3 regions of the Methylovirgula sp. 4M-Z18 genome follow, and region 1 is predicted to be linked to each of the others. Evidence: predicted binding sites of a transcription regulator. Region 1 holds the regulator's gene; each other region holds the start of a gene.

Region 1 (9,756 bases):
TGCGCGATCCAGCCGACGGTGCGGGCGACGGCGAAGAGCACGGTGAACATTGTGGTCGGGAAGCCCATCGCCTTCAGCGTGATGCCCGAATAGAAATCGATATTCGGATAGAGCTTCTTCTCGATGAAATAATCATCGTGCAGCGCGATGCGTTCGAGTTCCAATGCGACGTCGAGCAGCGGATCGTCCTTGATGCCAAGCTCGTTCAACACTTCATGCGTCGTGCGCTGCATGATTTTGGCGCGCGGATCGTAATTCTTGTACACGCGGTGGCCAAAGCCCATCAGGCGGAACGGATCGTTCTTGTCCTTTGCGCGGGCGATGTAATGCGGAATGCGATCGACCGTGCCGATCTCGGACAGCATCTTCAGCGCTGCCTCGTTGGCGCCGCCATGTGCAGGCCCCCAGAGGCAGGCGATGCCGGCGGCGATACAGGCGAAGGGATTGGCTCCCGAAGAACCCGACAAGCGCACTGTCGAAGTCGATGCGTTTTGCTCGTGATCGGCATGCAAAATGAAGATGCGGTCGAGCGCACGCGACAGCACTGGATTGATCTTGTAATCTTCGCACGGCACGGCAAAGCACATGCGCAGGAAATTCGACGTATAGTCGAGATCGTTCTTCGGATACACGAACGGCTGGCCGATATAGTATTTATACGCCATCGCCGCGAGTGTCGGAACTTTGGCGATCATGCGCATCGACGCGATCATGCGCTGCTTGGGATCGGAAATATCGGTCGAGTCGTGATAGAAGGCGGAGAGCGCGCCGACCGATGCCACCATCACCGCCATCGGATGGGCATCGCGGCGGAAGCCCTGAAAGAAGCGAGCCATCTGTTCATGCACCATCGTGTGGCGCGTGATCGTGTAGTCGAAATCGGCTTTCTGCGCGGCGGTTGGAAGCTCGCCGTAAAGCAGCAGATAGCAGGTTTCGAGAAAGTCGCCGTGCTCGGCGAGTTGATCGATCGGATAACCGCGATAGAGCAGCACGCCCTCGTCGCCGTCGATGTAAGTGATCTTGGATTCGCAAGAAGCGGTCGAGGTAAATCCGGGATCGTAGGTGAACATTCCCGTTTGACTGTAGAGCTTGCCAATATCGACGACCGAAGGCCCGATCGTTCCCTCCTTCACCGGCATCTCGACGGATTTATTATCGAAGATAAATGTGCCGCTCATATCAATGGTCCTTATTTTACGCATCAGCCAAAGGTCGGGATTTTGCGCCGCACAAAAGCTAACGGAACATGGGGCGGTCAGCAAGCACAGGCAAGGGGGAATTTTGCCGACCCGAAAACCCTGCCAAATCCGCTACGCGTAAAGGCGCCGCGGAGCAAGAAAGCATTCGGTGCGGTTTGTCTATTCGGAACCGGTTCAGCGCGCGGCACGGCCCTTGCTGCCGGCCGCTGCGGCGATCGCGCGCTGATGATTTGTGTAAAGCGCAGAACGCGTTATCGGTCTTCAGGCTTGCGCCTGATCCTTGAGCCGAGCCAGGCTTTCTTCGCGCCCCAGCACCTCCAGCACGTCGAAAATGCCCGGTGATGTGCCGCGGCCCGTGAGCGCGGCGCGCAAGGGTTGCGCGACCTGGCCCAATTTGGCACCGGTTTCCTCGGCATAGGCGCGCACCATGTCTTCCGCGCCCGCCGCGATCCAGTCGCGCAGGGCGGCAAACCGCGGCACGAGCGCGGCGATATGCGCGCGTGCACTTGGCGACAGGATTTCCGCCGCTTTGGCATCCACAGGCAAGGGCCGCTGCGCGAACAGAAATTGCGCGCCGTCCAGCAATTCGTTCAGCGTTTTCGCACGCTCTTTGAGACCGGCCATTGCGCGCAGCAATTTTGCGCGCATCGCGCTGTCGAGCCGCGCGAGCACGGCGGGGCCGCCGGGCAGATAGGGGAGGGCTTCGACGAGAATATCGAGCAAGTCTTCGTCCGGCATCGCGCGCATATATTGGCCGTTCAGATTCTCAAGCTTGGCAAAATCGAAGCGCGAGGGTGAGCGGCCGATGCCGGTCACATCGAAAGCCGCGATCATCTCTTGTGTCGTGAGCATGTCGTTGGAGCCGTCGCTCCATCCCAAACGCAGGAGATATTCGCGCATGGCGGCGGGCAGATAGCCCATGGCGCGATAGGCATCGACACCGAGTGCGCCATGCCGCTTGGAGAGCTTGGCGCCGTCCGGTCCATGGATTAGCGGGATATGCGCCATCGCCGGCACGTCCCAGCCGAAGGCCCGATAAATATGCGTCTGCCGCGCCGCATTGGTCAGATGGTCGTCGCCACGGATGATATGCGTGACGCCCATGTCGTGATCGTCGACGACGACCGCCAGCATGTAGGTGGGATTGCCGTCCGAGCGCAGCAACACGAGATCGTCGAGGTCCTTGTTCGGGAAGGTCACTTTGCCTTGCACACGATCGTCAACAATCGTGACGCCCTCTTGCGGAGCCTTGAGGCGGATGACCGGCTTCAGCCCAGCCGCTTCCGCCGCCGCGCGATCGGCCTCCGAGCGGTCGCGCCAGCGACCGTCATAGCGCGGCGGCCGCTTTTCGATGCGGGCGAGCTCGCGCATCTCATCGAGTTCCTGCGGTGTCGCATAGCATTTGTAGGCGTGGCCCGAGTCGAGCAGACTCATAGCGGCCTCGCGATGGCGGGCCGCCCGCGCGAATTGGTAGACGACATCGCCGTCCCAAGTGAGGCCGAGCCATTTCAGCCCATCGAGAATCGCGTCGATCGCCTCGGGGGTCGAGCGTTCGCGGTCGGTATCCTCGATCCGCATCAGCATTTTGCCGCCGGTATGCTGGGCATACAGCCAGTTGAATAAGGCGGTGCGCCCGCCGCCAATATGCAGGAAGCCGGTGGGCGAGGGGGCAAAACGGGTAACGACCTCAGACATTCTTCAAGAATCCGGCTCGGGCTAAGGCGGTCGACGGCCGTTAGCGTGCTCTTTCACATTTCGCGCGCTCATGTAGCATGCGTGCATCGCGTGTAAAGCGTTGGTTGAACCATGGCGCGGCAAGGGGCTGGCGGCGGTGCGAGTTTGAGCGGAACCTTGCGCGGGTCCCGCCCGTGGCCTGTTGCGTTCTTCGACTTTGTGCGCGCCGCGTGGCATGCCGAGCTTGCCGAGCGTAGGCTGTTTCTTTGGCTGCCCGTCGCGGCGGGTGTCGGCGTTCTGCTCTACATGTCGGCCGATCATGAGCCGTCGCTTGCTGCGGCGGTCGTCTGGACGCTCGCGTTCGGCGCCTTGGCGTGGCTCTTCCGCGCGCGGCCCATTGTCTTTCCGATTCTGTTGTCGCTGACCGCGGTCTTCGCCGGTTTCACCGCGGCGGCCTGGCGGGTGGAGCGGGTTGCGGCGCCGGTCCTCAATCGCATTCTTATCGGCACGGTGAGCGGCACGATCGAAGAGATGGACATCCGGCAGATCGGCGCCCGATTCATCATCCGTGTCGATTCCATCGAAGGCCTGGCGCCAGAGCAAACACCCTATCGCGTGCGGCTCACGACCAAGACGCCACCCAATGTCGAGGCGGGAACCTATGTCCAGGTGAAGGCGCGGTTGGTGCCGCCGGCTCATGCCGATCTGCCGGGCGGCTATGATTTTGCCCGCGACGCCTATTTCATGCGGCTTGGCGCAGTCGGCAACGCGCTCGGCCAGATCGAAGTTCGCGCCGCGCCGCAGGAGCCAAGCTATGGGCTGCAGCTCGCGGCGGCGATCGACAGATTCCGCAACCTTTTGGCGGCGCGCGCGAATGCCGCCGCCGGTGGCGAAGCGGGGCCGATCGCCGCGGCGATGGTGACGGGCAAACGCGACCTCTTGCCCGAGGAGACGAAGGATATCATCCGCGAGGCGGGCATTTTCCACATCGTGACGATTTCCGGCTTGCAGATCACGTTGGTGGCGGGGTTGCTGTTCCTGATCGCGCGGCGCTGTCTCGCTTTGAGCTCGCATCTGGCGTTGCATTATCCGATCCGCAAATGGGCGGCAGCTTTCGCCATGATCGGCGCGTTGGCCTATGACATGCTGACCGGCTCGCGTATCGGCACCGAACGCGCGTTGATCATGACCCTGATCGTGATGGGTGCGATTCTGTGCGATCGGCGCGCCCTGACCATGCGCAATCTTGCCCTTGCCATGATCGTGGTGATTGCGTTGGAACCGGAAGCGCTGCTCGGCGCGAGCTTTCAATTGTCTTTCGCCGCGGTTGCGGCGCTGATTGCTGTGCTCGAAGCCAAAATGCGCAGCGATGAAAAGCATCGACAGAACGAGATCGACATGCCGCTGCGCCGTGCGCCGCAGGACCATCGCGGCTTGCAGGGTTGGTTCGCGCGGCATGTGGCGGGCGCGCCCAAACATCTCCTCGCCGGGACCGCCGCCGCGACCTGCGCCACTGCGGCCTTCATGGCCTATGATTTTCACGAACTCAGCCCATACGTGCTCATCGGCAATCCGCTCACTTTGCTGGTGATCGAATTCTTCGCCGTGCCAGGCGCGTTGCTCGGCGCGCTTTTATATCCGCTCGGCCTCGACGGGCCGGTTTGGACCTATGTCGGCATGGGCATCAATATCGTCATGGCGGCCGCCGGCCATTTAAGCGAATTGCCCGGCGCCACTCTGCATCTGAAAGCTTTCGCGCCGTCCGCCCTGTTGTGTTTCACCCTTGCACTTGCCTGCGCCGTGATCTGGCGCAGCACGCTCTTTCGTCTCGCAGCCCTCCCGCTCATAGGACTTGGGATGTTCGTCGCCGCACAATCCGAAGCCTATGACATCTTCATTCCATCCTATCCGCAATCCATCGCCGTGCGGCAAGACGACGGAACGTTGGGTGCGCTTGGCCTTCGTCCGGATCTCTTCGCGCTCGCGCAATGGCTGAGCGCTGATGGTGATAGCCGGACGCCGCGCGACGCGGCACTCAGCGCGCAATCCCATTGCGATAAACTCGCTTGCATCGCGACGCTGCCCAATGGCGAAGTCCTGTCATTGGTGTTGCAGGCGCAAGCCTTTTACGAAGATTGCACGCGCGCCAACATCATCGTCAGCCCGCTGATCGCGCCGGACTATTGCAAAGCCCAACACATTTTCGATCGCGAAAAACTTCTCCAAACCGGCGCCGTCGCGCTGCGCTGGTCCAACGGACAATTGATGATGCAAGCCGCGCGTGCTCCGTTGGAAAACCGCCCCTGGTCGCCTCTGCCGACGCCCATCCGCAAACCCTCGCATTTTGCCGATGCGGCAAAGCCGTCACAAAACTCCAGCAACGCGTCCGCGCCGAAAAACGATTACGGCGATCCGTTCGCCTATGATGCCGATCAATGAAACGTCAGTATTTACGGATCAAGCTGACGAGCTTGCCCTGGATCTTCACCCGGTCCGGCCCAAAGATTCGCGTCTCATAAGCCGGGTTTGCGGCTTCGAGTGCGATCGAGGCACCGCGCCGGCGCAAGCGCTTCAAGGTCGCTTCCTCATCATCCACCAGCGCGACGATGATGTCGCCGGTGTCGGCCGTGTCCTGCCGGCGGATCAGCACCGTATCGTTTTCGAAAATTCCCGCTTCGATCATCGAATCGCCGCGCACTTCCAGTGCGAAATGTTCGCCCGAACCCAGGAACTCCGGTGGTACCGAAATCGTGTGGCTGCGGGTCTGAATTGCGGAGATCGGCGTTCCGGCGGCAATGCGCCCCATCACCGGCACAGCGACGCTTTGCATCGTCTCGTCGTCGGGCGAGGCCGTGCCCACCGCGCGCACCTTGCCGAGATTGCCCTCAATGACGCTCGGCGCGAAACGGCCATTGCGCGAGCTGCTCGGCACTGCCGACTCCGGCAGTTTCAACACTTCTAGCGCGCGGGCGCGATTGGGCAGCCGGCGGATGAAGCCGCGCTCCTCGAGCGCCATGATCAGCCGGTGAATGCCGGACTTTGACCGCAGATCAAGCGCGTCCTTCATTTCGTCGAAAGATGGAGGCACGCCGGTTTCCTTCAGGCGCTCGTGAATGAAGCGGAGCAATTCATTCTGTTTCTTGGTCAGCATCGATCATTCCCCTTCATGTGCTCGCAACCTTAAGGAAGCCTTCGCGAATCAATCGCTGTTCCTCATAACCTGCGGCAGGACCTTAAACAAATCATGAACGCATGTTAAGCGTTCTTTTTATGTTCCGCAAGGGGTAAATCGTTGAATTTGGCGCAAGACTCCTGGGTTTGACGGTACGAGGGCGTTCAGCCGGCCCGGTTAATTTCTTCTGCGACCGCATCAAGCCGAGCGGCGAGACCTTCGCCGAATCGTCCGCTCACGCAGTCATCGTCGAACAAATCGGCATAGCGCTCGCCCGAGTCGCAAATCAGCGAAACGATCGAACCCGGCTCGCCGGCATCGAGCATGCGCCGCCGCAGCCGCAACGCGCCGATGAAATTCGTTCCCGTGGAGGGGCCGACGCGGCGGCTGAGGATCTTTGACAGCACGCGCATCGCGGCAATCGAATCGAGGTCCTCGACCGGAAACATTTCGTCCACCACGTCGCGGATGAAGGACGGCTCGACGCGCGGCCGGCCGATCCCCTCAATCCGGCTGCCGGTGGCGCTGGTCAGCGTGGGGTCGCCGCTGGCGTGATAGGCCGTGAAGATGGAGTTTTCCGGATCGACGACGGCGATACGCGACGCATGCTGGCGGTAGCGCACGAAACGGCCGAAGGTGGCCGATGTCCCGCCGGTCCCCGCGCCGACGACGATCCAGGCTGGAGTCGGATGGCGCTCGTGCGCCATTTGCGCGAAAACGGATTCGGCAATGTTGTTGTTGCCGCGCCAGTCGGTGGCGCGTTCGGCATAGGTGAACTGATCCATGAAATGGCCGCTGGTTTCGCGCGCCAATTGGTGCGAAGCGGCATAGACGGCATCGGCGGAATCCACGAGATGCAGGCGCCCGCCGTAGAATTCGATCTGTGCGCACTTTTCCTGGCTGGTGCTGCGCGGCACGACGGCAATGAAGGGCAGGCCCAAAAGCCGCGCGAAATAGGCTTCGCTGATCGCTGTCGAACCGGAGGAGGCTTCGATGATCGTCGTGCCTTCATGCACCCAGCCGTTACACAAAGCATAGAGGAACAATGAGCGCGCGAGCCGGTGTTTCAAGCTGCCGGACGGATGGGTCGATTCGTCCTTGAAGAAAAAATCGACCGCGCCGGGAAGCGGGATTGGCACGAGATGCGTATCGGCAGAGCGTGTAAAATCCGCCTCGATGCGGGAGATGGCAGTGTCGAGCCACGTGCGGGCCATACGTCCTCCAATCGATGAAACGCTTGAGAGCGTGCCTGACTACAGCCGAATGATCCGGCACAGATCGCCGGCGTCCGCCGCCGCGGCATGCGGGACGCGGATCAGGAGGCACTGCGCCTCGGCCAGGACGCGCAGCATCGAGGAATCCTGCAGGCCATGCGGTGTCACGCGTGGCAGGTCGTCCGCGCGCTCGGTGAGCGTCGCGCGCAAATAATCCTGCCGGAAATCATTGGCCTTGACCGGCACGGCGAGGCGCGCCGGCTCGCTGTGATCGTCCGCCGCGTCGGGGTCGCCGCTGAGCGCGCGGATGAGCGGCACCACGAACAGTTTCGAGCAGACAATGGCGGATACCGGATTTCCCGGCAAGCCCAACACATGCAGACCGCCGAGCATGCCGTGCATCAGCGGTTTGCCGGGCCGCAGTGCCAGCTTCCAAAAATCGAGCGTCATGCCTTCGGCGTGCAGCGCCTGTTGCACGAGATCGTGATCGCCGACCGAAGCGCCGCCGAGCGTGACGAGAATGTCGGCTTTGGCATCGCGTGCCTTTGCAATTGCCGCGCGCAGAAGCGCCAAATCGTCGGCGACGATGCCCAAATCGAACACCTCGGCGCCGGCTTTCTCCGCCATGATCGCGACGGCAAAAGAATTGGAGGCGACGATCTGATCGGGGCCCGGCTCGGCGCCCGGCGCCACCAATTCGCTCCCCGTGGCCAGGATCGCAACGCGCGGACGGCGTGTGCAGGGCAAGGCCGGATGGTTCATCGCCGCCGCCAGCGCAACGCGGTTGGCATTGAGCCGCAAGCCTTTTTGCAACAGCGCCTGACCTTGCGCGAAATCGAGTCCGGCCTTGCGGATATGGCGGCCGAGCGGTTCGCTTTGCTCGACGCTTATGTTGATGCCGTCGCGCCGGGTCGTCTCCTGCAGCACCACCGTATCCGCCCCTTGCGGCACTGGCGCGCCGGTGAAAATGCGCGCGGCTTGACCCGGTTGGACCGTACCTGCGAAAGCCGTGCCGGCCGCGCTTTCACCGACCACATCGAGCCGTGCCGGCACCGTTGCGATATCTTCAGCCCGTACCGCATAGCCGTCCATGGCCGAGGCGTCAAAGGGCGGTTGGGTCCGCCGTGCGATGACGTCTTCGGCAAGCGTACGGTCGGCGGCCTGACTCAAGGGAACGAGTTCCATGCCAAGCGGCCGCGCTGGCGCAAGGATGCGGGCGAGAGCGTCGGAAACGGGGAGGAGAGGGGCTTTCGTCATCAGGTTCGATCGTTTCTCCGCCAAGGGGATCCAGGGTTTAAATCCCGTCAGCCTTCGGCCCGCCAATGGCCCGACCTGCCGCCGGATTTTTCGACGAGATGGATGTTTTCGATCCGCATGCCGCGATCGGCGGCCTTCACCATGTCGTAAAGCGTCAAACATGCCACGCTCACGGCGGTCAGCGCTTCCATCTCAACACCGGTCTGGCCTTTGACCTTCACCGTTGCTTCCACAAGCACCTGCGCCGCCTCGACATTGGGCGTCAGCTCCACCGTCACCTTCGACAGCATCAAAGGATGGCAGAGCGGGATGAGGTCGTGCGTGCGTTTCGCCGCCATGATGCCGGCGATCCGCGCCGTGCCAAGCACGTCGCCCTTTTCCGCATTGCCCGATAGGACAAGGGCAAGCGTCTGCGGTTGCATTGTCACAGTGCCGCGCGCCACAGCAACCCGTTCGGTCGCCGCCTTGTCCGATACGTCAACCATATGCGCTTCGCCGGTGGCGGAAATATGGGTGAGTTTGCTCATGCCTTCACGGGGACGCCGACGAGAAGATCGTGCGTCGCCTTCTCCACGTCCTTCTGCCGCATCAAGCTTTCGCCGACAAGGAAGGCGCGCATGCCTACGCGTGCGAGACGCTGGCAATCTTGATGTGTGAAGATTCCGCTCTCTCCCACGGCGATCTTGCTCGGCGGGATCATCGGCGCTAGCTGTTCGCTCACTTCCAACGACACGTCGAACGTTTTGAGATTGCGATTGTTCACGCCGATCAATTTGGTTTCCAACCGCAGCGCGCGCTCGAGCTCGCGCTGATCATGCACTTCGACCAGCACGTCCATGCCCAAATCATGCGCCGTGGAATTCAGTGTTTTGGCGCAGTCGTCGCTGACGCAGGCCATGATGATCAAAATGCAATCGGCGCCCCAGGCGCGCGCTTCGAACACTTGATAGGGATCGAAGAGAAAGTCCTTACGCAGAGCCGGCAATTTGGTCGCCGCGCGCGCCTTTGTCAGAAAGTCCGGCGCGCCTTGAAACGAAGGGCCGTCGGTCAGTACGGAAAGGCATGCCGCACCGCCTTTTTCGTAAGCCTCTGCCAAGGCCGGCGGATCGAAATCGGGGCGAATGACGCCTTTCGACGGGCTCGCTTTCTTGATTTCGGCGATCAGCGCAAAACCGGCGTCGGCCTTGTCTTTGAGAGCACGGGCAAAGCCCCGCGGCGGCGTTTGGGCACGGGCCTGGCG
Region 2 (9,756 bases), 1.3 Mb from region 1:
CACCGGTCCGAACATGGCCGGTAAATCGACCTATCTGCGCCAGAACGCGCTCATCGTTATTCTTGCGCAGATGGGCTCTTACGTGCCGGCGCGCCAGGCACGGATCGGAATCGTCGACCGCTTGTTTTCACGCGTCGGCGCGGCGGACGATCTCGCGCGCGGCCAATCGACCTTCATGGTCGAGATGGTGGAGACGGCGGCGATCCTCAATCAGGCGACGAAGCGCTCGCTCGTCATTCTGGACGAAATCGGCCGCGGCACCGCGACCTTCGACGGCCTGTCGATCGCCTGGGCGACGGTCGAGCACCTGCACAATGCAACCCGCGCGCGCACGCTCTTCGCGACGCATTTCCATGAGCTCACCCAGCTCACGCGCAATCTTACCCGCCTCATCAACCTCACCATGCGCGTCACCGAATGGCACGGCGATGTGGTGTTCCTGCACGAGGTGATGCCTGGCGCCGCGGACCGTTCCTACGGCATTCAGGTCGCCAAGCTCGCAGGCCTGCCGCTGACCGTGGTGGAGCGCGCCCGTGCCATTCTCGCGACGCTGGAAGCGGGCGACCGGCAGGCGCCGACGCAAAAGCTGCTCGATGACCTGCCGCTCTTCGCCGCGCAGATCCAGCCGCCGCCACCCCCGCCCGCGCCGCCGCCGGACGATCCGGTGCAGGAAATGCTGGAAGGGCTCAATCCCGATGAAATGACGCCGCGCGAGGCGCTGGAGGCGCTGTATCGGCTGAAGCAGGCGCAGAAGGGCGGAGGCTCTTAAAATCTCGCTTGCGCGCAGATTCCAACTCTTATTCGAATGTTTTCATTGATTTTCGAAGGGGCCGATTAAATTTCGCCACGCGTGAGCGCCATGATCTCGTTCGTGCTCAAACCCTTTCCGGCATGTCCGCGGAACCTTGCGAAATGGCTCGGTGTCGGCCGTTTGTCGACTTTGACGAGGACTATGCGGCCATCCGGCGCGCGCTCGAAATCGACCATGCTGCCCGGACCGATGTTCAGCGAATCCCGGACGGACTTGGGAAGGGTGATTTGCCCTTTGCGGGTCACCGTTACGGCCATCTGATCCTCGATAATGCCATTTTTCGCGTAAGTACTATTTACCACGACTGCCGCCGAACGCGCGCCTGATCTGATCTGGATCAAGTGCGTTCCCTTAATGTTCTTGCCTTTGCCGCCGGATCACGTTAGGCTCAAGGCGCTGGATATTGGGGGCTCATGCAAATGGTGGTTCGGGTCGCGACTGTGGCGTTCGAGGGCATCGAGGCGCGGCCCGTCGACGTGCAAGTGCAGGTCTCGCGCGGTGGCGCCGCCTTCACCATCGTCGGCCTTGGCGACAAGGCGGTTGCGGAGTCGCGCGAGCGGGTGCGCTCCGCCCTGATCGCCTCGGCGCTTGCCCTGCCGGCGCAGCGGATCACCGTCAATCTCGCGCCGGCCGACATGCCGAAGGAGGGCAGCCATTACGATCTCCCGATCGCGCTCGGCATCATGGCGGCGATCGGCGCGCTTCCCGCCGATGCGCTGCAGACCTACACGGTCCTGGGCGAACTCGCGCTCGACGGCACGATCAGCCAGGTCGCCGGCGTGCTGCCCGCGGCGATCGCCGCCAATGCGCGCGGGCAAGGGCTGATCTGCCCGGCCGTTTGCGGGGCGGAGGCCGCCTGGGCGGCGCAGGATCTCGACATTCTCGCGCCGCGTTCGCTCATCCAGCTCGCCAATCATTTCAAGGGCACCCAGGTGATGGCCCGTCCCGTGCCCTTGGTGCGGCAAAGCGCCGGCGCGGAGCTCGATCTATGCGACATCCGCGGCCAGGAAAGCGCGAGACGGGCGCTGGAGATCGCCGCGGCGGGTGGCCATAATCTCCTCCTCAACGGCCCGCCGGGCGCCGGTAAAAGCATGCTGGCGGCGCGGCTGCCCTCGATTTTGCCGCCCTTGAGCCCGCGCGAACTGCTGGAAGTCTCGATGATCCATTCGGTCGCGGGACTTCTCGCCGGCGGCGAGCTTTCTGATCGTCGGCCTTATAGGTCGCCGCACCATTCGGCCTCCATGGCGGCCTTGGTCGGCGGCGGCATTCATGCGCGGCCCGGCGAGGTCTCGCTGGCGCACAACGGCGTCTTGTTTCTCGACGAATTGCCCGAATTTCAGCCCAACGTGCTCGATTCCCTGCGCCAGCCGATGGAGGCCGGGGAGGTGCTGATTTCGCGCGCCAACCATCGCATCACATATCCGGCGCGCTTTCAGCTCGTTGCGGCAATGAACCCCTGCCGCTGCGGCCATGCGCTCGACCCAGGCTTTGCCTGCAAGCGCCAGCCGAACGAGCGCTGCATGGCGCAATATCAGACGCGCCTGTCCGGGCCGCTGCTCGACCGGATCGATCTGCATATCGACGTGCCGGCCGTGTCCGCCGCCGATCTGACCTTGCCGCCTTCCGCCGAGCGCTCTGTGGATGTGGCGGCGCGGGTGGCAAGCGCTCGCCGCAAGCAGGCCGCGCGTTACGACGCCTTGGGTTTGCGGCCGGGGACGACCAACGCCACCGTGCCGTCCTCGGTCCTCGACGAGGTCGCGGCGCTCGATTCCTCCGGGCTCAGCCTGGTGCGCGATGCGGCCGAGCGCATGCGGCTGTCGGCGCGCGGCTATCATCGCGTGCTGAAGCTGGCGCGCACCCTGGCCGATCTCGACGATGCGGAAAAGGTCGGGCGGCTGCATCTCGCCGAAGCGCTGTCCTACCGCGCCAATTCCGACCGGCTGACGCGGGCGGCGTGAAGCTGCCGCCGTCGTTGGCGTCAAGATTGCGGCGCTTGCAGGATCGCGCCTCAGCCGAGGAAACGCTCCAGCCCATTCATCACGACTTTGAGCGCTTCCGCGACGGTGTCCGGCGCTGCGCCAGTTCCGGGGGAGGTCGCAAGCGCGTCGATCTGTGTTTTCACGAAAGCCAGGCCGTCGGGCAGATTATCGGCGAGTTTGGCCAACGCTTTTTGAAAATCGTTGGCGGGCGCGTTGAGGGCCGCGGCGATCTCATCCGCCGATGAACTGACCATTGGCACGGGGATGCTGTCGGGTCCGTCGTTGGTGGGCGCCGGCAAGGATAATGCGTCGAGCAGATCGGGCGCGACGGCGTCGCGCTGCGACAAGGGCGCGCCCAGTTGGAACAGCTTGCGTAGCGTGGCGAGAACGGACGTGTGATCGAAAGGATAGGGCGACGATGCCGGCGGCCGGACAATGCTGCCTGCCGGTATCCATGGGGAAATCAATACCGCGGGCACCCGCACGCCATAGCGGTCGAACGCAAAGCCATCGGAACGCAGATTGTCCGGCGACATCGCGATGGGCGGCGGCACGTGATCATAGATGCCGCCATGTTCGTCGTAGGTGATGATGAACAAGGTCTGCTTCCAGCCAGCGCCGTGGCGGAGCGCGTCATAACAGCGGGCGATCAGCCGCTCGCCGTATGAAACATTGTGCGGTGGATGCTGGTCATTCGGCATTCGGTTGAGCGCTGGATCGGCGAAATAGCGCGGCTCGATGAAACTATAATTCGGCAGCCGGCCAGCCATGGCATCAGTCATGAAATCGGATTCGAAGGACGCCAGCTTGTCCGGCAGTTCTGCCCAGATCGCGCTCAAGGTGGCGGCTTGGGGAATGTCGTGATGATAGATCTTCCAACTGCGTTGATTCTCGCTGAGTCGGTTGAAAATGGTCGGCATCACATAGGGAAAATGGGTCGGCGAATTGTTGACGTAGCCCGCGGCCGTGCCGGTATGCATGAAGAAGCGGTTGGGCCAGGTCTGGTTGGGCGCGGAGGCGTGCCAGCTATCGCTGACGCCGAAGGATTTCGCCAAAGTGCTCAAGACCGGAACCTGCTCCGGTGAAAAGCCGTGCATCACCGCCTCGGGATCGTTGGTTGCATTCTGCGCCAGGTAATTTTCGACAAAGCCTGCCATGGTCGCAGGCGCTGGTGGAACATTGCCGGCGCCAAAAATCTGATCGTTCATGTCGGTGAAACGCTCGCCCGGATCGACATGCGGAATGGAGGCATTTTGCGGGTCGAGCGCTGGGCCGCTGGTCCAGACGGGGTAATCCACTCCGTTCGAACAATTTTTTTCGATGCCTTTAAGGCCGTTAAAATCGACCCGGCTGGGGTAAAGCCGCCCCAGCATGCAATCGAACGAGCGATTTTCGAGCATCAGGACGACGACATGGGCAATATCGGGCATGGTATCCTCCACCGGTGGGAAACCCGGACAGGGACCAGTATCCGCAAGATTCGCCGGCTGATTTGTTATTTCAGCCACATTGCAACTTGCTTTGGCGGGACGACCGACAGGCGTTGCTTTCCTGTCCCTCGTGGCGAATTGCCGCTTGTGACCGCACCTGCGGCAGGCAATAAAAATTGCCACAATGGCCTGCCATAGGCGCCTCGAAACGTGATGCTCATCTGCTATGTCAAAAAATCTCCTCCTGCCCGCCGCGGCCTTTGTGCTCGGCACCTGTGCGCTGATTGCCGCTTTGTGGCTGATCCTCGTGCCGCAAGTCGGCGCGCCCTTGCCGTCCGGCATCGGCGGGCCGTTCGCGCTGGTGGCGCAAGACGGCAAGAGCTTTACCGACAAGGATATGCTCGGCAAGCCGACGTTGATTTTCTTCGGCTATACCCATTGCCCCGACGTCTGCCCGACGACATTGTTCGACATGTCGGAAGTGTTGCGCAAGCTCGGCCCGGATAAGAAGGTGGCGGCTCTGTTCATCACGGTCGATCCGGAGCGCGATACGCCGGAGGTGTTGAAAGATTATTTGTCGAGCTTCGATCCGCGCATCGTCGGCCTTTCGGGCGACCGCACGGCGGTCGAGGCGGCGATGCGCAATTACCGCGTCTATGCGAAGAAAGTGCCCGCGAACGACGGCGGCTATACGATGGACCACACGTCGCTCATCTATCTCATGGACAAGCAAGGCCGCTTCGTGAATCCGTTCAATCTCGAGCGCACGCCGGAGGAAGCGGCGAAGGATTTGGCGAAATATTTGTGATCGGTGACCGGCCGACGGATTTGCGCAAGACCGCGTTGATCTTGCTTTGCCAGCCCGCGCCTTTTGTACGGAAAGCGTCCACGATGTCTTAGTCGAGGCGCAAGCCGATGCCGCATACACTATCTTATAATTTGGTCAGGCTTTGAGCTCATTCAATTTGCTCATAATATATTCTCTCGCCTCCGCCTGAGAGGAAAACCCTCCTTCTTTGGGCTCTATAAAACTGTCCCGCACGAGGATTTCTTCTGTAGCTTGCTTTATCGGCAGAGCATCGCCAAAAACTTCAAGATTATACATTTCGTGCCGAAAAACATGAAATGTGAACTGCCCATTTGAGTTACGCAATATATTGAAATGAAGCAAAATATCGTTCTCCATTTCAGGTATATTTTCTTTAAGACTAACGACGATAGTTTCTACCAAAAAATATATATTCATGGCTGGCTCCGTCGGGGGCAATCACAATCGCTAAGCATTTTATAGCCTCCCCGAGGAGCATATCGCCATAGCGACGGCGTGATCACGCAATTTGTCGCTAGCTTTGAAACTCCGGCAGTGCGAAGGGGCGGCTCAGCGCCGCCCGCGGCTCACCCCAAATTCAGCTCCTTGAAGAAGTCGTTCCCCTTGTCGTCGACCACGATGAACGCGGGGAAATTCTCGACCTCGATCTTCCAGATCGCTTCCATGCCAAGCTCGGGATATTCGAGCACTTCGACCTTCTTGATGCAGTCCTGCGCGAGCCGGGCCGCCGGGCCGCCGATGGAGCCGAGATAGAAGCCGCCGTGCGTCTTGCACGCTTCGCGCACTTGCGCCGAGCGGTTGCCTTTCGCCAGCATCACCATGGAGCCGCCGGCGGCCTGGAACTGATCGACGAAGGAATCCATGCGGCCGGCGGTGGTCGGGCCGAACGAGCCTGAGGCGTAGCCGGCCGGCGTCTTGGCGGGGCCCGCATAATAGACGGGATGATTCTTGAAATAGTCCGGCATCGGCTCGCCGCGCTCCAGCCGCTCGCGGATTTTCGCATGCGCCGAGTCGCGCGCGACGATCATCGGGCCGGTCAGCGACACGCGCGTCTTGATCGGATGTTTCGACAGCTCGGCGCGAATCGCCTCCATCGGCAGATTGAGGTCGATTTTCACCACGCCCTGATCGAAGACGCCTTCATCAAGCTCGGGCAGATATTTCGCGGGGTCGTGTTCGAGCTCTTCCAGAAACACGCCGTCGCGGGTGATCTTGCCTTTCGCCTGCCGGTCGGCCGAGCAGGAAACGCCAAGACCGATCGGCAAGGAGGCGCCGTGCCGCGGCAGGCGGATGACGCGCACGTCATGGCAGAAATATTTGCCGCCGAATTGCGCGCCGACGCCGAGCTGCTGCGTGAGCTTGTGGATTTCCTCTTCCATGGCGAGGTCGCGGAAGGCGTGGCCGTCCTCGCCGCCCGAGGTCGGCAGATTGTCGAGATATTTGGTCGAGGCGAGCTTCACCGTCTTCAAATTCAGCTCCGCCGACGTGCCGCCGATCACGATGGCGAGGTGATAGGGCGGGCAGGCGGCGGTGCCGAGCGTCAGGATCTTCTCTTTCAGGAAGGCGATCATCCGGTCGTGGGTGAGCACCGCCGGGGTTGCCTGGAACAGGAAGGTCTTGTTGGCCGAGCCGCCGCCTTTGGCGACGAAGAGGAATTTGTAAGCATCCTCACCCTCGGCATAGAGTTCGATCTGCGCCGGCAGGTTGGTTCGGGTGTTCTTTTCCTCGAACATCGAGAGCGGCGCGACCTGGGAATAACGCAGGTTCTTCTTGTTGTACGCGCTCCAGATGCCTTCGCCGATCGCGCTTTCATCCTCGCCTTCGGTCCAGATCCGGCGGCCCTTCTTGCCCATCACGATGGCGGTGCCGGTGTCCTGGCACATCGGTAGCACGCCGCCGGCGGCGATATTGGCGTTCTTGAGGAGGTCGAAGGCGACGAAACGGTCGTTCTCGGTCGCTTCCGGATCGTCGAGAATTTTCGCAAGCTGGGCCAGATGCGCGGGGCGCAGCAGATGGTTGATGTCGATCATCGCCTGTTCGGCCAGCAGCCGGATGGCGTCCTGCGACACATGGATGAACTCGCGATCCCCGACTTTTTCCACGCTGACGCCATCCGACGACAATTTCCGATAGGGCGTCGTGTCCTCCATATGCGGGAACAGGGGGGCGTGCTGATAGGTCATGCGGAGCCTCGTTGACATGGCGAAAGATGTGGCGGAACCGAAGGATATTTTGCGGCGTTTGGCAATACCCGGACGGTGGGGAAGGCAGATCCCGGCATTGCTGCCCCGCTTCCGCTGCCATTGCTGGCCGAAACGGTCTCCGCTACGGCATCGCCCATGTCTTCTTCGCTGCTTTTTGACCGCTTCGCTCCCTTCCTGTTTCTCGTGCTCTGGTCCACGGGCTGGATCGCCGCGCGGGCCATCACGCCCTATGCCGATCCGCTGACGTTTCTCGCCTGGCGTTATGTCCTCGCCGCGGCGGCGCTGGTGATTTTTGCGGTGTTTTCGGGCGCGATTTGGCCGCGCCGTGCGGCTGATTGGGGGCATGGGTTCGTCTCGGGCATCATGATTCACGCGATCTATCTCGGCGGCGTGTGGTGGGCGGTACGGCATGGCGTCCCGGCGACCATTTCGGCGCTGCTCGCGGCGATCCAGCCGATTCTCACGACTATTCTTGCCCCCTATATCGCCAAGGAGCGCATCCGCCCCCTGCAAGGACTTGGCGTCGCGCTCGGCTTCTGCGGCCTCCTGATCGTGCTGTCGCCAAAACTCGCCGGCGTCGCGCCTGGAACGCTCGCTCAAGTGGCCTGGCCGCTCGTCGTGAACGCCTTATGCATGGTGTCGGTGACGCTGGGCGCCTTCTATCAGAAGCGGTTCATTCCCACCGGCGATCTGCGCACCGTGACGGTGCTGCAATATATCGGCGCCTTTTCCGTCACATTGCCAGCGGCGTTCCTGCTCGAGGACATGCATGTCACCTGGAACGCGCCGGTGATCGCCACCATGGTCTGGTCGGTGTTCGGTCTCTCGATCGGCGCGATCGTCCTTTATTTCATGCTGATCCGGCACGGCGCCGTCTCGCGTCCGGCGCAGCTCATTTTCCTCGTGCCGCCGACGGCCGCCGTGCAGGCCTGGGTCCTGTTCGGCGAAAGCCTCAGCCTGCTGCAGCTCGGCGGCATGGCGGTCACGGCCCTTGGGGTTGCTCTCGCCAGCCGAAAAAGCTGATTGCGGAGCGGCGTTTCTTCCGGCATTGTGCGGTGCACAATCAAATCGGGGGACCGCCATGATCGAGAAGCAAGCGCTCTTTTCCGCCGGCCATGGGGCTGTGACGCGCATGGAAGCGCTGTTGCTCGCCGCCACGCAGGCGGTACGGGCGCGGGTCTCGATCAATGGCAAGCCGGCCAACGATCTTGTCGAGCAGGAGCAGCGGGCGGTGCATGGGCTCGCCTGGCTCGCGACCTATGTCCAGGCCATCCGCGAAATGCTGGCCGCCGCCGAGCGGCTTGACCAAGCGGGGGCTTTCGATGAGACCGAAGGTCTGCTGACCCAGATCGGCCTCGGCGAATATCTTGCCCAGGTCTTCGGCGGCATTCCGATGAGCCAGGGCGAGATCCTGCGCCTGAGCGATCTCGGTCTCTCCTCAGCCGAGGCCGACATCTATCGCGACTGGGCGGTCAATGCGCTCATCGCCGGCGGCAATACGGCCGCCAACCGGGCCCGGCTCGCCACCCTGATCGATCATGCCGAGGCTTCCGCCACCATCGGCGCGACCGGCCTCGACGACACGATGGAAGCGATCCGCGCCGAAATGCGCAAATTTGCCGAGGATCAGGTGACGCCGCACGCGCACGGCTGGCACTTGCGCAACGAATATATCCCGCTCGACGTGATCAAGGGCCTCTCGGACCTGGGCGTTTTCGGGCTGACCATTCCGGAGGAATTCGGCGGCATGGGGCTCGGCAAGGTCGCCATGTGCGTTGTGTCGGAGGAATTGTCGCGCGCCTATATCGGCGTCGGCTCGCTCGGCACGCGGTCCGAAATCGCCGCCGAATTGATCATGGGCGGCGGTACCAAGGAACAGCAGGAAAAATATCTGCCGAAAATCGCCTCAGGCGAAATCCTCCCCACCGCCGTCTTCACCGAGCCCAACACCGGCTCCGATCTTGCGTCCTTACGCACCCGCGCCGTGCGCGAGGGCGACGTTTACAAGGTGACGGGCAACAAGACCTGGATCACCCATCCGGTGCGTGCCGATATCATGACGCTGCTCACCCGCACCAATCCCGACGAGCCCGGCTACAAGGGCCTGTCGATGTTCATCGCCGAAAAGCCACGCGGCACCGATGCCGAACCGTTCCCGGCCAAGGGCATGTCCGGCGGCGAGATCGAAGTGCTCGGCTATCGCGGCATGAAGGAATATGAAATCGCCTTCGATGGCTTCGAAGTGCCGGCTGCCAATTTGCTGGGCCTCGAGGAAGGCCAGGGCTTCAAGCAATTGATGCAGACGTTCGAATCGGCCCGCATCCAGACGGCGGCGCGCGCGGTCGGCGTGGCGCAATCGGCGCTCGATCTCGGCTTGCGCTATGCGAAAGAGCGCATTCAATTCGGCAAGGCGCTGATCCATTTCCCGCGCGTCGCCGACAAGATCGTGATGATGGCGGTGGAAGTGCATATCGCACGGCAAATCACTTACTTTGCCGGCAAT
Region 3 (9,756 bases), 590 kb from region 1:
GTTCGTCACCCATTCCGGAATCTTGCCTTGGGCGAAACCTTCGAACAGGCCGAAGGCAATGACTGCGATCAAGAGGCCGCGGAAGGCGCCGAACACGAAGCCGAGCGAGCGGTCGAGCGCACCGATCTTGGAATCCATGATGAGGTCGGAGATCTTGATCGTGACAATCGAAATCACGATGAGCGTCACGATAAACACCGCAACGATCGCGATGACCATCGCGATGAGATCTTTTTGAATATATTGTTTCACATAAGGCAGAAGGACGGGGAAGAAATAATAAGCGGTGATACCGGCGACAACCCACGATGCGATGGCGAGCACCTCACGTGTGAAGCCGCGGACCATGGCCAGAAGCGCGGAAACCAAAACGATACCGATCACACCAAGATCGAGATAAGAAGGCATGGACGCTAAGCCTCTGCTACTCGGGCTGCTCGGCAGCCCTCAAAAAGCTAGAAAGACAAATCCGGTGCATCGCACCCGGAGGGCCTTATAACGAAGCCGATCTACCCCGTCACCTTATTTCCTCGGAAATTCAGTGATAATTTGGCAACGGTTTAAGCCGCTTAGGCTCCATTTTCGCCAAGACGGAATTGCACCAATGGTTTGTCGGCGTACATGAGACGCAGCTCTTCACGATATCCGCATTTGAGTGCCACTTTGATCGAGGCGATATTGTCCGGGTGGATCGTGCAGAACTTGCGGACATCGGCGTAATGCTTTTGTCCCCACGACAAAATTGCCTGCGAGGCTTCAGTCGCATAGCCCTTGCCTTCCATGGCGGGATGAATGCTCCAGCCTTGCTCCATCCAGTTATCCTGACAAGGTTCTATGTCCCGGTGCATATTGGTGAACCCGGCCGAGCCGACCATCGTATTCGTCGGCTTTTCGCAGATGAGCCAGAAGCCGTAGCCAAGTTTTGCCCACATGCCGGCATAGCGCATCATCCGCGACCAAATCTCTTCGCGGCTTGGAATTTTGCCGGTCGTGTAGCGAGTCATGGAGGGCTCGGCCCAATAGGCAGCCATGGCGGCGAAATCATCGACCTCGTAGCCCCGCAGGATGAGGCGATCCGTTTCAAGACGTGGGGCGATTGTGAATTTCATCAACATAATCAATGCCATTGCGCGATTCGTCGCAAGCTAGCATATTGTGGCGGAACGACAATGGCCTCTAGCCTTTTGGCTTAGCCGCGACACCCGCGGCGGCAATGTCGGCCACCACCCCGGCAATATGGGTTGCCGGACGCAGCGGAATCGGAGAGGTTTCGCCGCCATCGCCAGGCAGGGGTGGGGCGACGGCCGATTTGAACCCGAGCTTCGCCGCTTCTTTCAAGCGCAGACCCGCATGGATCACCGGGCGGATCGCACCCGAGAGGCCGATTTCGCCGAAGAACGCCGCGTCGGACGGCAGTTGCGCGCCTGTGAGCGACGAGACGAGCGCCGCTGCCGCCGCGAGATCCGCGGCCGGCTCGCCCACCCGCAAGCCGCCGGCCACATTCAGATAGATATCATGCTGGCCGAGGCGCAGTCCGGCGTGGGCTTCCAGAACGGCGATCACCATGGCGAGCCGGTTGGAGTCCCAGCCAACCACCGCACGGCGTGGTGTGCCAAGTGAAGTCGGCGCGACAAGCGCTTGAACTTCCACGAGAACGGGGCGCGTTCCCTCCATCCCGGCAAAAACCGCCGCGCCCGGCGCCGTGACATCGCGGCCGGACAGAAATAGGGCGGACGGATTGGCGACTTCGGACAGGCCTTGTCCGGTCATTTCGAAGACGCCGATTTCGTCCGTCGCGCCGAAACGGTTTTTGACCGCCCGCAAAATGCGAAAATGATGGCCGCCGTCGCCTTCGAAAGAAATGACCGCATCCACCATGTGTTCGACGACCCGAGGACCGGCGATCTGACCGTCCTTGGTGACATGGCCCACCAGGATGACGGCTGCGCCGCTCGTCTTGGCGTAGCGGATCAGCGCCTGGGCCGATCCGCGCACCTGCGTGACCGTGCCCGGCGCCGAATCGACCGAATCAGTCCACATGGTCTGAATGGAATCAATGATCACCAGCCCCGGCGTCCTGCTTTGCCGCAACGTCGCGATAATGTCCTCGACCGAGGTTTCCGCGGCAAGCTCGACGGGCGCGCTGGCAAGCCCGAGGCGCTCGGCGCGCAGCCGCACCTGTGCCACGGCCTCTTCGCCGGAGATGTAGACGACCCGGTGCTTGCGATGGGCGAGGGCGGCGCAGGCCTGGATCAGCAGGGTCGATTTGCCGATACCCGGCTCGCCGCCGATGAGAATAACGGAGCCCGGCACGAAGCCGCCACCCGTGACCCGATCAAGCTCGCCGATCCCGGCGACGATGCGTGGCTCCGGTTTGTGCTGACCCGTGAGGCCTTCGAGGGGAAAGATTCGTCCCTTGCCGGCGCCCCGCGCCGCCTGGGCGCCGATACCGGACGAAAGGCTCTCTTCGACGATCGAATTCCATTCGCCGCACGCCTCGCACTTGCCCTGCCAGCGTTGGGAGACGGCGCCGCAATTCTGGCAGATGAAGGTGGAGCGGAGTTTGGCCATGCGATACTAGAGGAGTGAGTCGGGATAAGAACGTATATAGAACGTTCTTTCGATTCGAGTCCAGGCCTATCGCAGCGGAGTGGAATTGCAGCGTCGATCTCGGAGATTTATGGGCTGGCTGACCTTCGTCATCGTGATGGCGGGGGTCCTCGGTGGCGGGCTGTCCGCGGCGTTCTATTATGGCTGGCCGCTCGCGCTCGTTGGCCAGGTGGTCGGCGTGGACGTGTCGCATTATCAGGGCGATATCGATTGGCCGTCCCTTGCCAGCAGCCGCGTGCGTTTCGCCTATATCAAGGCGACCGAGGGCTCAAATCTGCAGGACGATCATTTTCAGCGCAATTGGGCCAGCGCGGCGCAAGCCGGGGTCGTGCGCGGCGCCTATCATTTTTTCACGCTGTGCAGCAAAGCCGAAGATCAGGCCAAGAATTTCATCGCCACGGTTCCGAGCGCGTCCGATGCGCTGCCGCCGATGATCGATCTTGAGACCCTCGGTCCGTGCGGCAACAAATATGTGATGAAGGATCCGGTGGCCGAAATCGCCAAATTGCAAAAGCTGCTCGCCGACAAATACGGCCGCCAGCCGGTGCTCTATGTGACGGACGAGTTCGAGCGCACCTACCTGCAAGGCCAGTTCGACGACAAGGATATTTGGGTGCGGAGCATCCAATGGCCGCCGAACTACCGCGTCCAGCAATGGGTCATCTGGCAATATCACGATCACGCCCGGCGCCCGGGCGTCGCGACGGATCTTGATCTGAATTTCTTCCGTGGTGGCGATTGGGCCTTCGACGCTTGGCGCAAAGGCGAGCGGTAGACTGTCGATCAATTGTCCAGGCGAGTTTGGCGAACATCGTCCAGCGTGACCTTCGGTTCCTGGCCTCCCCACGACGCGCGCAGCCAATTGGCAAGATCTGCGACCTGCTGATCGGTGAGCAGGGTCTTAAAGCCCGGCATCGGCTGCATCCGCTCCAGACCTGGAAAATGCTGTGCCGGAATACCGTCGAGGACGGCGCGGATCAGATTGCGTCCACTGGAAAGACGTAAAGATGTATTGGTCGTGAGCGGCACGACAACGTGCGGAATGCCTTGCCCGTCGGCGCCGTGGCAGCCGGAACAGACTGCGACATAGGTTGTCTTCGCCGACGCCGCGACATCGGATGCGATGGCGACAGGCTTTGGTGGCTCCGGCGGAATCGTACTGTCCGGCATCTTGTCGAGATCGAAAAGATAGGCAGACAGCGCGTTCAGGTCGTCGCGGCTCATATATTGCGTCGAGAAATGCACGACCTCGAACATCTGATTGGCCATCGCGCCCTGGTTCGAGATTCCCGATTTCATGAACGACGCCAAGACCGAGGGCTCGAACCCCATTTGCGTCAAACCGGCCTTGGTGATGTCCGGCGCGACAACGCCTTCCAGCAACGCGCCTTGGAGATAGGCGTCCTGCCGCATCCCCATCAAGAGATTGCGCGGCGTGTGGCATTCACCACAATGCGCAAGTGCATCGGTCAAGTATCTGCCGCGATTCCAAGTTTCCGAACGGGCGGCATCGGCACTCGCCGCGCTCCCAGGAAGATTGAAGAGGTTCCAGAATGTGAGACCTTGGCGGATATTGAATGGAAACGTCAGTTCCGCCGGCTTGTTCGGCACATTCATCGGCGCGCGCGTCATCAGATAGGCATAGACCGCATCGACATCCTCCGGTGTCATGTTGCGGTAAGAGGCATAGGGCATGGCGGGAAAAAGATGGCCGCGCCTGCCGATACCGTCACGGACCGCGCGATGGAATTCCGCACGGGTCCAACTGCCGATACCATTCTCTTTGTCCGGTGAAATATTCGTCGCGTAGAGCGTTCCGAACGGCGTTGCGAATGGCAAGCCGCCGGCCCAGGGCGCACCGTCCTTGGCGGTGTGACAGGCATAGCAATCGGCGGCCACGGCGACATAGGCGCCGCGCTCGGCGAGTGCCTTCATTTGATCGACGGACAATGGTTGCTCGATGTCTTTCGCAACCACGCTTTTCTCGAACAGCCCGATAAAGACGCACCCTGCGAACAGCCCAACGAGAATGACGAGCGCTGCCGCGACCAAGAGAAGTTTCTTCAGCATGCGCGCTAGGCCTTCACCAATCCGGGGGTCTGCAGAATGAGATCGCGCACCGCTTCGAGGTAGCGGACATAGCCGGAGCAGCGGCATATATGCCGGTCGAGCGCCTCGACGATGGTCGGCTCCAGCTCCTCGCGACGGATCGGATTACGCTTCAGTTGATCCATGAGCACCGTCGCGCCCGTCACGAAGCCTGGCGTGCAATAGCCGCACTGAAAGGAAAAATGCTCGATGAATGCCTGCTGCACCGGGGACAATGCAACAATCGCGCCCGTCGCGTCGCGCTTTGCGTGGCCCTCCACCGTGCGCACTTTCTTACCGGCAAACCAATGGGCGCCCATGATGCAGGTGCGCGTTTCCTCGAGCGCGCCATCATCTTTCTCGACGATGATGGTGCAAGCGTGGCAAATGCCCTGGCCGCACCCCATGCGCGATGCGGTGAGGTTGAGATATTCGTAGAGGAAATCCTGCATCATCATGGCTTCGGGCACATCGATGGGACCGACCGCCTGATCGTTGATGGTCAGGGAGAGCTTCTTCGTCGCAATGGTCACGCCAAGGCCTCCCGGATTTTTTCCGCAGTGATGGGCAGAGAATAAAACCGCTTGCCGATGGCATGGGCGACGGCGTTGGCAATGGCGGGAACGATCGCGATCATCACCACTTCCGCCATGCCTTTGGGAGGATCCGTATCCGATAGGGGCGGCAGCGATTCCGATGTCTGCGACCACACGGCAACGTCTTTGGCCGTTGGGAGCTCGTAGCGGTTCCAATTCCATGTCCCGTCTCCGGGACCGTCCTCGTAGAGGGGCAGATATTCTTTCAGGACGTGGCCGATACCCATGGCGAGGGCGCCTTGTACCTGACCAGAGACGAGTTCTGGCACGATCTGCGTCCCGCAGTCATAGATCGAGTGATGCGAAAGCACGGAGACGCTGCCGGTTGCCGTGTCGACGACGATTTCAGCGAGACTCGCCATGGGGGCGTAATAGGTGACACCGGCATTGTTGCGCTGGGTCGGCGGATAGAAGACCGCCGCGCGCTCGACGAATTGCCAGCCCTCCAAGGTCATCAGCGCCTTGCGCTCCGGCGCTGCACCGTCGCCATATTTGACGGCGAGTGCATCGATGGCAAAGCGATGATGGCCGGCTCCTTCGACATCAAATTCGGCCTCCGCCCATTGCCAGCGATTGAAGGTGTGAACGGTCACGCCCGTCACGAGGCCAAGGCGGTGGGCCTCTGCCGCGACGGCAGCAAAAGGCAGCGGCTGCATGCCGGCGGCATTGATAGCTCCCTGCGCGAGCCGCAATTCGTCGCGCCGTACCGATTCAGGCGCGATCTGGCCACCGCCAACGCCCTGCGACCACAGCGAACGGGCCGCCGGCCAGATTGCCAGATCGACCAGGGCGCGCGCGGCCTCGCGCGTCGCATGACCGAGATAGTACACGCTGTTGGATGCACTCATGGGCGAGGTGAAAGTGGGAGTCCACCGCGGATTCTTCTTGCGTTCATCCTCGTCGGCTTGCGCCATCGTATAAGGTTCGTCAGTGGTCTCGAGCGGCATTTGCGGCCACAGGATCTTGCCGAATTCCGTTTCATCCGGCGCCCGTCCAAGAATGTCACCCACCATGATGGCCTGGGACGTGGTTGCGCCGGTGCCGATCTCGTGCGCGACGTGGGAAAGCTTGAGGCGTCCCTGCGTGTCAAACTCGATCGCGACGAGTGCTGACTCGGCTCCGGTGCCGTAATCCTTCTGCACGTGGCCGTAACCGATGCCGTATTTCTTGCCGGGGTTTGCCGCTTCGTATGCCACTTTTTTCTGCTGACGATTGGCCCAAAGAGGATGTTGTTTCGCCTTGCGCAGGATTTCCTCATGGCGCATTGCGCCGGACGGGATCGCGCCCTGCGTATTCTTCATCCCAGTCCTAAAAGCATTCTTCAGCCGCAGGTCGATCGCGTCGATCTTCAGCAACTCGGCGGCTTCGTCGACCATCATTTCGGTCGCCGACATGCTTTGCAACGTGCCGTAGCCGCGAGTCGATCCGGCATCGACGGCGCGCGAGGCCAAGATCGCAACCGAGAAGTCGCTCTTGGGCAAATAATAGATTGACTGCGCTGCGGTCGCGCCGACTGTGCCGACCTCGACTGAAAAATTCTGGCGGCCGCCGCCGTCGTTCTTGAACCGTCCGGTCATGGCTTGGAATTGGCCGGTTTTCCGATCGACGACCAGCACATTGTCCATCCAGAAGGCGTGACGCTTCAGCGCCATCTGGAATTGTTCATACCGGTCGTTGGCGAGACGCACCGGTCGCCCATCGCCGTAGAGCCCGGCCAGCACGCAGTAGAACGGGAAAATCGAGTGATCTTTGGTGCCGTACCCAACCGTATAGCCAAGCCGCAAATCGATCTGCTTGAGCGGAAATTTCGATTTCGACACCATGTGAGCGGTGACACCGGCGACTTCGTACGGCGATTGCGTCGCCATCATCGCATGGAGAATCTGGGTTGCGGGATCGTACCAGACGTTGCCGTTGTCCGCTTCCATGGCCGAAGCATCGGTCGATTGTGAGAAGTAGGACCGGCGCAGAACCAGCTTGTCGTCGCCGGCTGCGGCAATGTCCTTTTCGATCTGCGCCGCAGCAAGCATGCCGCGAGCCATGGCGGTGTCGTCACCGGCCACAGGCCATTGCGGATCGTCCCCCTTGAAACCGGTAAAAATCGTTGTCTCTTTGAAAGGAGAATATTGATCGTTCGCAGAGGGATCGCCGCCATCAATTCTGACATAACGGGCGGCGCCATAATGGGCGGGCGTGCTGAGCGGTGCCTTGTCGCCGAACCGCACGATGCTGTCGTCGAAACGCAGCATGCGCTTGGCCGCGTCATAACGGGCGAAATCGTGATAGATCAGCATCGCGACCGGTTGCCCCAATAGGCGCGCCGTCTGCCCCTTGGGGACGAAGAAGACGTCGCCGTAAAATCCAGGCACCGGAATTTCGATGCCATCGGCGACAAGATCTTCGTGCAGCACGACGCGGTCCGGCCTGAGGTCGTCCTTTAAAACGCGAAGATCGATGCCTTCGAATGTACGGTCCACCTTGGTCGCATGCAGCATAAGCGCATGCGACTGCTGAGTGGGCCAGCCGGCAAGGTCACGCGCACGATAATCGCGCGTAAAAGTCTTTTGGCCGGTGACCTTGGCGATCGCATCGAGGCGGTATTTGGGTTTGCCGGTGGGCTTCAGCCAATCGGCGCCGGGACGCGGCGGCGTTTCAATCAGGTCGGCTTTTGCAGCCGTCGCAAGATAGGAGATTTTGACCGCGACGCCCGCAGCGGCCGCGCTCATGAGCAGTTTCCTGCGGGAAATGGGGGCTTTCATGATTGTTTCCTGCTTCGCGTCTAGCAGAATCGATCTTTGTTATTTTGGGCAGTCTCTCGCGACCATAAGGTTTGCTTAGGCCGTGCGCAACAAGCCAAGCAGGTCGCTATGGGATGATGAAGACATGTGAAGTGCTGAACGCTGCAGGCGGATTTGGTGTCCGGTTACGCGATGTAGCGCCGGGTAAAGCGGCGGCCGAGGCTGGTGAGAATTTCGTAGCCGATTGTGCCCGAGCGCTCGGCCAGATCGTTCACACTGATCTCGTCGCCGAGAATGCGCGCCATGGCGGCATGTTGCAGCGCCTCTTCCGGTACATCGGTGACATCGACGACCGTCAGATCCATGGATGTGCGGCCGACGAACGGGCAGGGGTAGCCGGCGATGATTGCCTGTGCGCCCGGCGTCGTGCGCCCGTCGATGTGGCCGGCGCCCATGGGGAACCCGTCGGCATAGCCAAGACTCAAGATCGCCAGACGCGACGGTCGCGGCGCCGTCCAGCGGGCATTGTAGCCGACGGTCTGGCCGGCGGCGATCTGCCGGATCTGCAGGATGCGCACGTCGAGCGCGACGACTGGCCGCATCGGATTGGCGCGGCCCGGAGTCGGATTGCCGCCGTAAAGCGCAAAGCCGGGGCGCACCAGGTCATGGAAGGGGCGTTGCTCCAGAAATATGCCGCTCGAATTGCATAGGCTCGCCGGGACCGACGCGTCGAAATAATTGCGCACATGCGCGAAATGATCGATCTGCCGTTGATTGCCGGCATTGTCCGGTTCCTCCGCAGCGATGAAGTGGCTCATCAGCAGGGCGGGCGGCGCCGGCAGGTTGGCCGCGAGAATCTGTTCCGTTCCCGGCTCGAAGCCAAGCCGGTTCATGCCGGATTCCACATGCAGCGCGAACGGCTGCCGCATATGGTTTTGCCACAGCACGAGATCCTGCGGGCTACCGATCACGGCGCGCAAATTATATTGACCGTAGAGCGCGACGCTGTCGGCGGGCAGGCCGTTGAGCACGTAGATCGTTGCGTCGCTCGCAACCGCACGTGCGCGGATCGCTTCGCTGACATGGGCGGTAAAGAATGTTTTGCAGCCGGCACGCAGCAATGCCGGCACTGCTTGCTCGATCCCGATGCCATAGGCATTGGCCTTGACCACCGCCGTGCATTCCGCCGGCGCGACTCGGGCTTTCAGCAGGCGCCAATTGTCCGCGAGGGCGCGCAAGTCGATGGTGAGAATGCCGTTGGATTGGGTCTCGAGAATATCAGGAATCATGCTCAATCCATCTGTACCGGCAGATTGTCCTCGCTCGCAAGATCCGAGAAGCGCGTCACTTCGGCTTCGAATTGCAGCTCGACCGTTCCCGTCGGGCCATGGCGCTGCTTACCGATGATCACTTCGGCGCGGCCATGCGCGCGCTCCATTTCGTTCATCCAGGTGATATGTTCCTCGGTGCCCGCCCGCGGCTCGCGATTTTTCAGATAATATTCTTCGCGATACACGAAGATCACCACGTCGGCGTCCTGTTCGATAGAGCCTGATTCACGCAAGTCCGACAATTGCGGGCGCTTGTCGTCGCGCTGTTCGACCTGACGCGAGAGCTGCGACAGCGCAATGATAGGGACGCTGAGTTCTTTGGCCAGGGCTTTGAGACCGGTGGTGATTTCCGTCAGCTCCTGCACGCGATTGTCGCCTTTCGATTTGGAGCCG

Evidence for each region. The regulator LexA, encoded in region 1, represses DNA repair genes until DNA is damaged. The targets are predictions, from matches to a motif close to TGTTCNNNNTGTGTTCNG.
Region 2: the regulator LexA is predicted to act here: its motif matches at 1,156-1,173, upstream of V9T28_RS01760 (YifB family Mg chelatase-like AAA ATPase).
Region 3: the regulator LexA is predicted to act here: its motif matches at 2,598-2,615, upstream of radA (DNA repair protein RadA).

Annotation. Positions count from the first base shown of each region.
Region 1 is NZ_CP149574.1:1,723,164-1,732,919, forward strand. It holds gene gltA (citrate synthase) at 1-1,178, opposite strand, end outside; gene gltX (glutamate--tRNA ligase) at 1,461-2,894, opposite strand; gene V9T28_RS07930 (ComEC/Rec2 family competence protein) at 3,006-5,312, shown strand; gene lexA (transcriptional repressor LexA) at 5,317-6,024, opposite strand; gene V9T28_RS07940 (PLP-dependent cysteine synthase family protein) at 6,210-7,259, opposite strand; gene V9T28_RS07945 (molybdopterin molybdotransferase MoeA) at 7,299-8,516, opposite strand; gene moaC (cyclic pyranopterin monophosphate synthase MoaC) at 8,564-9,043, opposite strand; gene trpC (indole-3-glycerol phosphate synthase TrpC) at 9,040-9,756, opposite strand, start outside.
Region 2 is NZ_CP149574.1:394,545-404,300, forward strand. It holds gene mutS (DNA mismatch repair protein MutS) at 1-769, shown strand, start outside; gene V9T28_RS01755 (AbrB/MazE/SpoVT family DNA-binding domain-containing protein) at 835-1,113, opposite strand; gene V9T28_RS01760 (YifB family Mg chelatase-like AAA ATPase) at 1,231-2,769, shown strand; gene V9T28_RS01765 (alkaline phosphatase family protein) at 2,820-4,220, opposite strand; gene V9T28_RS01770 (SCO family protein) at 4,447-5,028, shown strand; gene V9T28_RS01775 (BrnA antitoxin family protein) at 4,973-5,110, opposite strand; gene V9T28_RS01780 (hypothetical protein) at 5,164-5,466, opposite strand; gene V9T28_RS01785 (fumarate hydratase) at 5,616-7,232, opposite strand; gene V9T28_RS01790 (DMT family transporter) at 7,389-8,276, shown strand; gene V9T28_RS01795 (acyl-CoA dehydrogenase family protein) at 8,335-9,756, shown strand, end outside.
Region 3 is NZ_CP149574.1:2,311,089-2,320,844, reverse strand. It holds gene V9T28_RS10760 (CvpA family protein) at 1-408, opposite strand, end outside; gene V9T28_RS10755 (GNAT family N-acetyltransferase) at 570-1,127, opposite strand; gene radA (DNA repair protein RadA) at 1,177-2,571, opposite strand; gene V9T28_RS10745 (GH25 family lysozyme) at 2,681-3,385, shown strand; gene V9T28_RS10740 (cytochrome c) at 3,394-4,680, opposite strand; gene V9T28_RS10735 ((2Fe-2S)-binding protein) at 4,686-5,231, opposite strand; gene V9T28_RS10730 (xanthine dehydrogenase family protein molybdopterin-binding subunit) at 5,228-8,053, opposite strand; gene alr (alanine racemase) at 8,218-9,321, opposite strand; gene V9T28_RS10720 (replicative DNA helicase) at 9,324-9,756, opposite strand, start outside.